2 regions of the Kitasatospora sp. NPDC057965 genome follow, and region 1 is predicted to be linked to the other one. Evidence: predicted binding sites of a transcription regulator. Region 1 holds the regulator's gene; the other holds the start of a gene.

What was found. Region 1 encodes HspR, which represses chaperone genes until heat shock. Its sites were predicted from a motif close to TTGAGNNNNNNNNNCTCAA; they were not measured.
Region 2: the regulator HspR is predicted to act here: its motif matches at 3,164-3,182, upstream of lon (endopeptidase La).

What each region holds. Positions count from the first base shown of each region.
Region 1 is NZ_JBHVPZ010000004.1:371,450-376,629, reverse strand. Features, by position in the region: gene dnaK (molecular chaperone DnaK) at 1-1,460, shown strand, start outside; gene grpE (nucleotide exchange factor GrpE) at 1,457-2,095, shown strand; gene dnaJ (molecular chaperone DnaJ) at 2,254-3,405, shown strand; gene ACFVVU_RS07500 (heat shock protein transcriptional repressor HspR) at 3,413-3,928, shown strand; gene ACFVVU_RS07495 (LuxR family transcriptional regulator) at 4,145-5,146, shown strand.
Region 2 is NZ_JBHVPZ010000019.1:885-6,064, forward strand. Features, by position in the region: gene ACFVVU_RS24200 (ATP-binding protein) at 1-897, opposite strand, end outside; gene ACFVVU_RS24205 (response regulator transcription factor) at 980-1,717, opposite strand; gene ACFVVU_RS24210 (rhomboid-like protein) at 2,267-3,067, shown strand; gene lon (endopeptidase La) at 3,205-5,180, shown strand, end outside.

The DNA.
Region 1 (5,180 bases):
AGGAGGCCGGTGAGATCGCGGGCCTCAACGTCCTGCGCATCGTCAACGAGCCGACCGCGGCCGCCCTGGCCTACGGCCTGGACAAGGACGACCAGACCATCCTGGTCTTCGACCTCGGCGGCGGCACCTTCGACGTCTCCCTGCTGGAGATCGGCGACGGGGTCGTCGAGGTGAAGGCCACCAACGGTGACAACCACCTCGGCGGCGACGACTGGGACCAGAAGATCGTCGACCACCTGGTCAAGGTCTTCCAGGCGGGCCACGGCGTGGACCTGTCCAAGGACAAGATGGCCCTGCAGCGTCTGCGCGAGGCCGCCGAGAAGGCCAAGATCGAGCTGTCCTCGTCCTCCGAGACCTCGATCAACCTGCCCTACATCACGGCCTCCGCCGAGGGCCCGCTGCACCTGGACGAGAAGCTCACCCGGGCCCAGTTCCAGCAGCTGAGCTCCGACCTGCTGGAGCGCTGCAAGATCCCGTTCAACAACGTGATCAAGGACGCCGGCATCTCGCTCTCCGAGATCGACCACGTCGTCCTCGTCGGCGGCTCCACCCGCATGCCGGCCGTCGCCGACCTGGTCCGCGAGCTGACCGGCGGCAAGGAGGCCAACAAGGGCGTCAACCCGGACGAGGTCGTCGCCATCGGCGCCTCGCTCCAGGCCGGTGTCCTCAAGGGCGAGGTCAAGGACGTCCTGCTGCTCGACGTCACCCCGCTGTCCCTCGGCATCGAGACCAAGGGCGGCATCATGACCAAGCTGATCGAGCGCAACACCACGATCCCGACCAAGCGCTCGGAGATCTTCACCACGGCCGAGGACAACCAGCCGTCCGTGCAGATCCAGGTCTACCAGGGCGAGCGCGAGATCGCCGCGTACAACAAGAAGCTCGGCATGTTCGAGCTGACCGGTCTGCCGCCGGCCCCGCGCGGCCTGCCCCAGATCGAGGTCACCTTCGACATCGACGCCAACGGCATCATGCACGTCGGTGCCAAGGACCTCGGCACCGGCAAGGAGCAGAAGATGACCGTCACCGGCGGCTCCGCGCTGCCGAAGGACGACATCGAGCGCATGATGCGCGAGGCCGAGCAGTACGCGGAGGAGGACCACAAGCGCCGCGAGGCCGTGGAGACCCGCAACCAGGCCGAGCAGCTCGTCTACTCCACCGAGAAGTTCATCGCCGACAACGCCGACAAGCTGCCGGCGGACGTCAAGACCGAGGTCGAGACCGCCATCGGCGAGCTCAAGGAGGCCCTGAAGGGCGAGGACATCGCGAAGATCCGCGAGGCCTCGGAGAAGGTCTCCACCACCGCCCAGAAGCTCGGCCAGGCGCTGTACGCCAACGCCGACGCCGCCGGTGCGGCCGGTGCGGGCGCGGGTGCGGCCGGTGACGCCGGTGCCAAGGACGACGACGTCGTCGACGCCGAGATCGTGGACGACGAGAAGCCCAAGGGCGGTGCGGCATGACGGAGAAGCCGCAGGGTGCCGAGCCCGGCGACGACTCCGCCGCCGAGGAGGCCGTGATCAAGGCGGCTGAGGAGGCCGCCGCGGCCGGGGCCGAGGGCTCCGCCGCCTCCGGCACGGAGGAGGCCGCCTCGGCCAAGCGCGAGCTGGCCGAGCGCACCGCCGACCTCCAGCGCCTCCAGGCCGAGTACCAGAACTACCGCAAGCGGGTCGAGCGCGACCGGCTGACGGTCCGCGAGATCGCCGTCTCCAACATCCTGGAGTCGCTGATCCCGGTGCTGGACGACATCGGCCGCGCCCGCGACCACGGCGAGGTGACGGGCGGCTTCAAGTCCGTCGCGGAGTCGCTGGAGACGGTCGTCGCCAAGCTGGGCCTGCAGCAGTTCGGCAAGGAGGGCGAGCCCTTCGACCCGACCATGCACGAGGCGCTGATGCACAGCTACTCCTCGGACGTCACCGAGGACACCTGCGTCCAGATCCTCCAGCCCGGCTACCGGATCGGCGAGCGGATCATCCGCCCGGCGATGGTCGCGGTCGCGGAGCCCCAGCCGGGCACCCAGACCACGTCCGGTCCGGACTCCGACACCGCCAAGGGCGGGGAGAAGAAGGACCAGGCCGACGGTGGCTCGGACAGCTGACCAGCGGTGACAGCTGAAAACCCCTGCGCTGCGGAGTCGTACGCCGGCCAGTACGGCGGCCGGCTCCGCAGCGCGCTGTCGATGGGCCCGGGCACGGAACGCCGTGCCCGGACCGTTGACAGCACTGTGACGATGGACCTCGGGAGGTGGCGCCGGCCATGAGCGGCAAGGACTACGTGGAGAAGGACTACTACAAGGTCCTCGGCGTGCCCAAGGACGCCAGCGCCACGGAGATCAAGAAGACCTACCGCAAGCTGGCGCGCGAGTTCCACCCCGACGCCAACAAGGGCGACACCAAGGCCGAGGAGCGGTTCAAGGACATCTCCGAGGCGTACGACGTCCTCTCCGACGAGAAGCGCCGCAAGGAGTACGACGAGGCCCGCAGCCTCTTCGCCAACGGCGGCTTCCGCCCCGGCGGCCCCGGGGGCACCGGCAGCTACAGCTTCGACTTCGGCGACCTCTTCAGCGGCACCCAGGGCGGCAACACCGGCGGCCTCGGGGACGTCTTCGGCGGCCTGTTCAACCGCGGCGGCCGGCAGGCCCAGCCGCGGCGCGGCGCCGACGTCGAGACCGAGGTGACGCTCTCCTTCGAGGAGGCCGTCGACGGTGCCACCGTCCCGCTGCGGATGACCAGTCAGGCCCCCTGCCGGCTGTGCAACGGCACCGGCGCCAAGTCCGGCACCACCCCGCGGGTCTGTCCGACCTGCGTCGGCTCCGGCACCGTCAGCCGCGGCCAGGGCGCCTTCGCGCTCTCCGAGCCCTGCCGGGACTGCCGCGGCCGCGGCATGATCGTCGACGACCCGTGCCCGGACTGCCACGGCAGCGGCCGCGCCAGCTCCGCCCGCACCATGCAGGTCCGGATCCCGGCCGGCGTCCAGGACGCCCAGCGGATCCGGCTCAAGGGCAAGGGCGCCCAGGGCGAGCGCGGCGGCCAGCCCGGCGACCTGTACGTCAGCGTCCACGTCGACTCCCACCCCGTCTTCGGACGCAAGGGCGACAACCTGACGGTGACCGTCCCGGTCAGCTTCCCCGAGGCCGCCCTCGGCGGCACCATCGAGGTGCCGACCCTGAACGGCCCGTCGGTGAAGCTCAAGCTGCCGCCGGGCAGCGCCAACGGCCTCACCCTGCGGGCCCGCGGCAAGGGCGCCACCCGCAAGGACGGCACCCGCGGCGACCTCCTGGTCACCGTGGAGGTCGTGGTGCCCCAGAGCGTCACCGGCGATGCGCTGACCGCCCTGGAGCAGTACCGCGAGGCGACCGCCTCCGACGACCCACGAGCCGCTCTCTTCCGGGCGGCGGAGGGAGCGTGACGACCAGATGACCCCCGACGACCCCATCGGCCCCGGCCTGGGCGAGGGCCTGCCCGGTGGCGGCGGCGCCCGCCGCACCACCCGCCGGACCGCCCCGCAGCCCCAGTACGTGCTGACCGAGGACACCCCGGTCTACGTGATCTCGGTGGCCGCCGAGCTCTCCGGCCTGCACCCGCAGACGCTCCGTCAGTACGACCGGCTCGGCCTGGTCTGTCCCGACCGCACCGCCGGGCGCGGGCGCCGCTACTCCGCGCGCGACATCCAGCAGCTGCGCGAGGTCCAGCGGCTCTCCCAGGACGAGGGCATCAATCTGGCCGGCATCAAGCGGATCATCGAACTGGAGAACCAGGTCACCGCGCTCCAGTCCCGGATAACCGAGCTGGTCGACTCCCTGGAGGGCGCCGCCACCGCGCTCCAGCAGCGCGAGGCCACCATCCACGCCTCCTACCGCCGCGACCTCGTCCCCTACCAGCCGCCCACCCCGCACTCCAGCGCCCTCGTCGTCTGGCGTCCCAAGCGCTGACGGCCCCTGTCGCCACCGCGCACCGCCGCCGGTTTCCCCCTGGCCGGGGGGTGCCGGCGGCACGGCGTTGGTGAGAGAGTGTTGAGGACCTGGACCGAACCGCCGGTCAACGGATCCCGGCCGCCGCGACACGCCGTACCTCTAGGATCGCCGATGAGGCGGCGTGGCCCGTGCCCCTGTTGACCGCTTCCGCCGGTCGATGACAAGGAGACGAGAATGAACGGTCGGGAGCAGAGCGGCGCCGCGGCCGGAGCGCCGCGGATTCTCTCGACCGATGCCCGGGAACTCTATTTGGCCGTCCTCCGCAAGGACGGCAGAATTGCCCGGAAAGGAAACGACCCGGACGAATCACAGGTGTTCGACGAACTCCTGTCGATCGGTCTCCTGGTTCCGGATCTGGACGAACCGCGCATGCTGATCGCGGCCGATCCGGCCCAGCTGTCCGCCAGTCTGAGCCTCACCTGGCAGCGGCAGGCCCTGGAACATTTGTCCCGCGCCGTCTCGCTTCCGACCGAACTGGCCGAACTGGCCGAGGAATTCCACTCGCCGGGCCAGAGCGGCGGGCAGATCGAGTACGTCCGGGGCAAGGCCCTCATCAACCAGCGGGTGCGGCAGTCCACGGCCGGCGGGCTGGAGGAGGCGCTGGCGATGCAACCCGGCGGCCCGCGACCACCGGACGTCCTGGCCGCGAACCTGGAGAGCGACCTGGAGGTCCTGCGGCGCGGCGCGACGATGCGGACGATCTATCACGCCAGCACGCGGTACCACCAGCCCACCCGCGACTACGTCACCACGCTGGCCGCCGCCGGGTGGCAGTTCAGAACGCTCGACGAGCCCTACACCCGGCTCATCATCATCGACCGGCGCATCGCCGTCATCCCGGTCGATGATGACATGAGCCTGGCTGCCTTCATACACGACCAATCAGTCATCGAATACCTGGCCGAGGAAGTGTTCGAGCGGAACTGGGGCCGCGCACTCGAATTCGACGGCCACCCGGCAGTACCGCGCCAAGTGGTATCGAGGCTACGGCAGACCATCATCGAACTGCTGCTCTCGGGAACGAATCACCGAGTCATCGCGCGCCGCCTGGGGATCAGCGAGAGAACGCTCGCCCGGCACATCGCCGAAATGCGCGAGGACTACAACGTGGATTCCCTGTTCCAGCTCGGCTACGTTCTCGGACGGGCCGCCAACGAGGACGACCCCCACGCGTAGCGCGTCCACCGCTCCCGGCCGCGCGTCCACGCGC
Region 2 (5,180 bases), on a different contig from region 1:
CAGCGCGCCGGGCCCCTCGCCGGGCCGGGCGCGGACCGTCACGGTGCCCCCGGGCGGGGAGTGCTTGCAGGCGTTGTCGACCAGGTTGGCGACCACCTGGTGGAGCCGCTCCGGATCGGCGACGCCGGTCAGGCCCACCGGGCTCACCTCCAGCGCGAGCCGGACGTCGCCGCGCCGGGAGAACGCCCCGCCCGCCGTGGCGCCGTCCACGGTGACCCCGCGCAGCACGCCATCCAGGAACTCCCGCACCTCGAAGGGGCGGGCGTCCAGGTCGACCACGCCGTCGTCGATCTTGGAGAGGTCCAGCAGGTGGGCGACCAGCCGGCCGAGCCGCTCGGTCTGCTCCAGCGCGGCACCCAGGGTCGCCGGGTTCGGCTGGACGACGCCGTCGACCACGTTCTCCAGCACGGCGTGCAGCGCGGCGATCGGCGTGCGCAGCTCGTGCGAGACGTTGGCGACCAGTTCGCGGCGGTGCCGGTCGGCGGCCTCCAGGTCGGCCGCCATCTGGTTGAAGGTGGCGGCGAGCTCGCCGATCTCGTCGCGCGAGTTCACCTCGACCCGGCGGCTGTAGTCGCCGGAGGCCATCGCGCGGGCGGCGGCGGTCATGTCGCGCAGCGGGGCGGTCAGCCCGTGCGCGAGGAACTGCATGAAGAGCAGTGAGGCGATCATCGAGAAGATCATGATGATCCGGATCTGGGTCTCGGACCGGATCGCCACGACCACCATGCCGGTGGCCAGGAAGACGGACACGATCACCAGGAGGGCGAGTTTGCCCTTGATCGAGCGGACCGGGTCGAGCGGCCGGATGTCGGCCCAGACCCTTCTCGCGGCGCGGGCGGCCAGGGTGGGCGGCCGGCTGCCGGCGAGGTCCCCGTTGCGTTGCTGTGGAAAGGTCATTGGTCCCCTGTGATCCCCCGCGTGGGTCGCACGGCGTCCGTGGCACGGGCCCCCCGGCGGCCCGTTGTCCGAGGGTGCGCCGCTACGAGAGCGGGGCCTCCAGCGCGTATCCGACGCCGTGCACGGTGCGGATCCAGCTGGCGCCGATCTTCCGGCGCAGCGCCTTGACGTGGCTGTCGACGGTGCGGGTGCCGGACGCGTCGGTCCAGTCCCAGACCTCGGCCAGCAGCTGCTCGCGGGTGAGCACGGCGCGCGGCTGGGCGGCCAGGCAGGCGAGCAGGTCGAACTCGGTCGGCGTCAGGTGGACGTCGCCCGAGGCCAGCCGGACCCGGCGCTGCACGTGGTCGATCTCCAGCTCGCCGAAGCGCAGGCTGCCCAGCGCGGGCGTGCGGGCGGCCTGCTGGGCGCGCTCGACGCGGCGCAGCAGCACATTGACCCGGGCGGCCAGTTCGCGCATGGAGAAGGGCTTGGTCATGTAGTCGTCGGCGCCGACGCCGAGGCCGACCAGCAGGTCCGTCTCGTCGTCCCGCGCGGTGAGCATCAGGACCGGTACCGGGCGCTGGGCCTGGATCCGGCGGCACACCTCCAGGCCGTCGAAGCCGGGCAGCATGATGTCGAGGACGACGAGGTCGGGCTGCCAGGTGTGGAAGCCGTCGACGGCGCCCGGGCCGTCGTGGGCCACGGCGACCTTGAAGCCCTCCGCGCCCAGCCGGGCCGCGATGGACTCGGCGATCGTGGGCTCGTCCTCGACCACCAGCACTCTGCGCTGACTGCTCACCGTGCCGCCGGCGTTCTGGTTGTCCTGCTGAATTTCTGTCACGGTCACGCCACCGCCCCCAGGGCTGCGGGCCGGCCACCTGTGGGGATGGCGAAGGCTCCGCTCGTAGTCTTGTTCCGTCGTGGACTGTGCCGGGTCCGCCGTCCCGTCGCGTGCGCGGTGCCGGCGAGCGGGCGTGCGCCGCTCACTTGTCCCGCACACCTCGCAGCGTACGGACAGCGGGTGATTCCCGGCAGGTGGACCGGACATTTCCGGCCCGCGGGCCGGCTTGCCGGGCCGGCCGTCGGGCCCACTCGGAAGTGGGCACGGGCCGATACCTTACCCGGCGTTTTTTCACTCCGTAACGGTACGTATGCACATCGATCGACGCCAAGGCGCCGGTCAGCGGGGACGGGCACCGGTATTGGGGGAGAAGGTATGGACCAATTCGACCACCCCTCGATCCCCCCGCGCCCAGCGTTCTCCCAGCGTGCTCCCAGCCGCCGGCCGTACCGTGGCCACGACAAATCACGGGGGGTGGGATTTCCGGTACGCGCCGGAACGTTGGACACGCGCGGGGGCGACGGTCACGGGCGGCGGAGCGGAGGCGGCATGACGGAGCGACAGGTGCGCGCCGGGCGCGGCGGTCCGCCGTACGGGATGCTCCGGCACGGCCTTCGGGCCGGGGCGGCCGACTGGCTGCTGGCCCGGGTGCCGACCCCGCGGCGCAATCCCTTCGCGCTGGGCTACCTCGCCGTGGTCGGCGTCACCACCACCTTCGCCCAGCTGGCCGACCCGGACCTCGTGCTGCGGCTCCAGGAGGCGTCCAGCTCGGACGGGCACAACCTGCTCCAGCACCCGCTGCGCGCGCTGCTGCTGAGCGGCTTCTGGGTGGCCGGCCCGAACTGGGTGCCCTACCTGTGGGCCTTCGCCCTCACCGTCGCGCCGCTGGAGCGCCGGGTCGGCCCCGTCCGGGCGGCCGCCGTCTTCGCCGCCGGGCACATCGGCGCCACCCTGCTCTCCCAGGGCGTGGTCGTCGTCGGGGTGGAGGCCGGGCGGCTGGAGCCGGCCGCGATGGACTACCTGGACATCGGCGTCAGCTACGGCGTGCTGGCCAGTCTCGGTGCGCTGGCCGGGCTGCTGCGGCCGGGCGGGCGGGTGGTCGCGCTCGGACTGGCCGCCGCGCTGATCGCCGGGCAGATCGCCGAGGACCGGGACCTCGTCACCGGGGTCGGTCACCCGGCGGCGCTGCTGGCCGGGGTGGCGCTGTGGCGGTGGCTGCGCCGTTGGGACGGGCACCGGCCGCGCCGCAACCGGCTCGGAGCGTTCGCCGGGCGCCCCCGTTCGGCTTCCGCGCCGGCCTCCGCGCCGGCCTCCGGGGCGGGGCGGGGTGCGGTGCTGGAGCGGCTCTGAGCCGGGTCCGGTCCCGTTTTTGACGGCCCGGCCGGGACTCCTCGGCCGTTCGCTCACGGCGAACGCGGCCCGGGGAACATCCGGCGGCCGCGAAGCCTTAGTCAGGTCGACTCAAGTTCGCTGACTGGGGAGAGATCATGGCATCGACGTCCACACCGCTCACCCTGCCCGTGCTGCCGCTCGACGACGAGGTCGTCCTGCCGGGCATGGTCGTTCCGCTGGACCTGAAGGACACCGAGGTCCGCGCCGCCGTCGAGGCCGCGCGCGCCGCCGCCCCCGGCAGCACCGGCAAGCCCCAGGTCCTGCTGGTGCCGCGGGTGGACGGCTCGTATGCGGCGGTCGGCACCCTCGCCACCGTCGAGCAGGTCGGCCGGCTGGCCGACGGCCCCAATGCGATCGGGCAGCCGGCCGCGCTGGTGCGCGCGGTGCGCCGGGTGCGGATCGGCGTCGGCACCACCGGGCCCGGCGCCGCGCTCTGGGTGGAGACCACGCCGTTCCGGGAGTCCTCGGTCGGCACCCCGGTGGCCGGGCGGGCCGCCGAGCTGGTCAAGGAGTACAAGAACCTGTCCACCCAGTGGCTGCGCAAGCGCGGCGCCTGGCAGATCGTCGACCGGGTGGCCGCCATCGAGGGTGTCGGCGAGCTCGCCGACAACATCGGCTACGCGTCCTTCGTCACCGCCGAGCAGAAGCTCAAGGTGCTGCTGGAGGCCGACCAGGTCGCGCGACTGGAGTACGCGCTCGGCCTGCTCCGCGACCACCTCGCCGAGGAGGAGGTCAACGACACCATCCGCAAGGACGTCGAGGAGGGCGTGGCCAAGCAGCAGAAGGAGTTCCTGCTCCGCCGCCAGCTGGAGGCCGTCCGCAAGGAGCTGGCCGAGCTGAACGGCGACCCGGCCGACGAGGAGGAGGACTACCGCGCCCGGGTGGAGGCCGCCGACCTGCCGGAGAAGGTCCGCGAGGCCGCGCTCAAGGAGGTCGACAAGCTGGAGCGCTCCAGCGACCAGTCGCCCGAGGGCTCGTGGATCCGCACCTGGCTGGACACCGTCCTGGAGCTGCCCTGGAACGAGCGCACCGAGGACTCCTACGACATCGCCGGCGCCCGCGCGGTGCTGGACGCCGACCACGCCGGCCTGGCCGACGTGAAGGAGCGGATCGTCGAGTACCTGGCCGTCCGCAAGCGCCGGGCCGACCAGGGGCTCGGCCTGGTGGGCGGGCGCCGCGGCGGCGCGGTGCTGGCCCTGGTCGGCCCGCCCGGCGTCGGCAAGACCTCGCTCGGCGAGTCGGTGGCCCACGCCATGGGCCGCAAGTTCGTCCGGGTCGCGCTCGGCGGCGTCCGGGACGAGGCGGAGATCCGCGGCCACCGGCGCACCTACGTCGGCGCGCTGCCCGGCCGGCTGGTCCGCGCCATCAAGGAGGCCGGCTCGATGAACCCGGTCGTCCTGCTCGACGAGATCGACAAGGTCGGCTCCGACTACCGGGGCGACCCGGCCGCCGCCCTGCTGGAGGTGCTCGACCCGGCGCAGAACCACACCTTCCGGGACCACTACCTGGAGGTCGAGCTGGACCTCTCCGACGTGGTCTTCCTCGCCACCGCCAATGTGCTGGAGGCCATCCCCGAGCCGCTGCTCGACCGGATGGAGCTGGTCCGCCTGGACGGCTACACCGAGGACGAGAAGGTCGTCATCGCCCGTGACCACCTGCTCCCGCGCCAGCTGGAGAAGGCCGGGCTGAAGGGCGAGGAGGTCGCGGTCGACGAGCCGGCGCTGCGCAGGCTGGCCGGCGAGTACACCCGCGAGGCGGGCGTGCGCAACCTCGAACGGGCCATCGCCCGGGTGCTGCGCAAGGTTGCCGCGCAGCACGAGCTGGGCGAGCGCGAGCTGCCCGCCGCGATCGGCGCCGACGACCTGCGTGCCCTGATCGGCCGGCCGCACCACGTCCCGGAGGCGGCCCAGGAGCCCGCCGAGCGGCGCACCGCGGTGCCCGGCGTGGCCACCGGACTGGCGGTCACCGGGGCCGGCGGCGACGTGCTCTACATCGAGGCCTCGCTCGCCGACGCCGAGACCGGCGGCACCGGGCTGACCCTGACCGGCCAGCTGGGCGACGTCATGAAGGA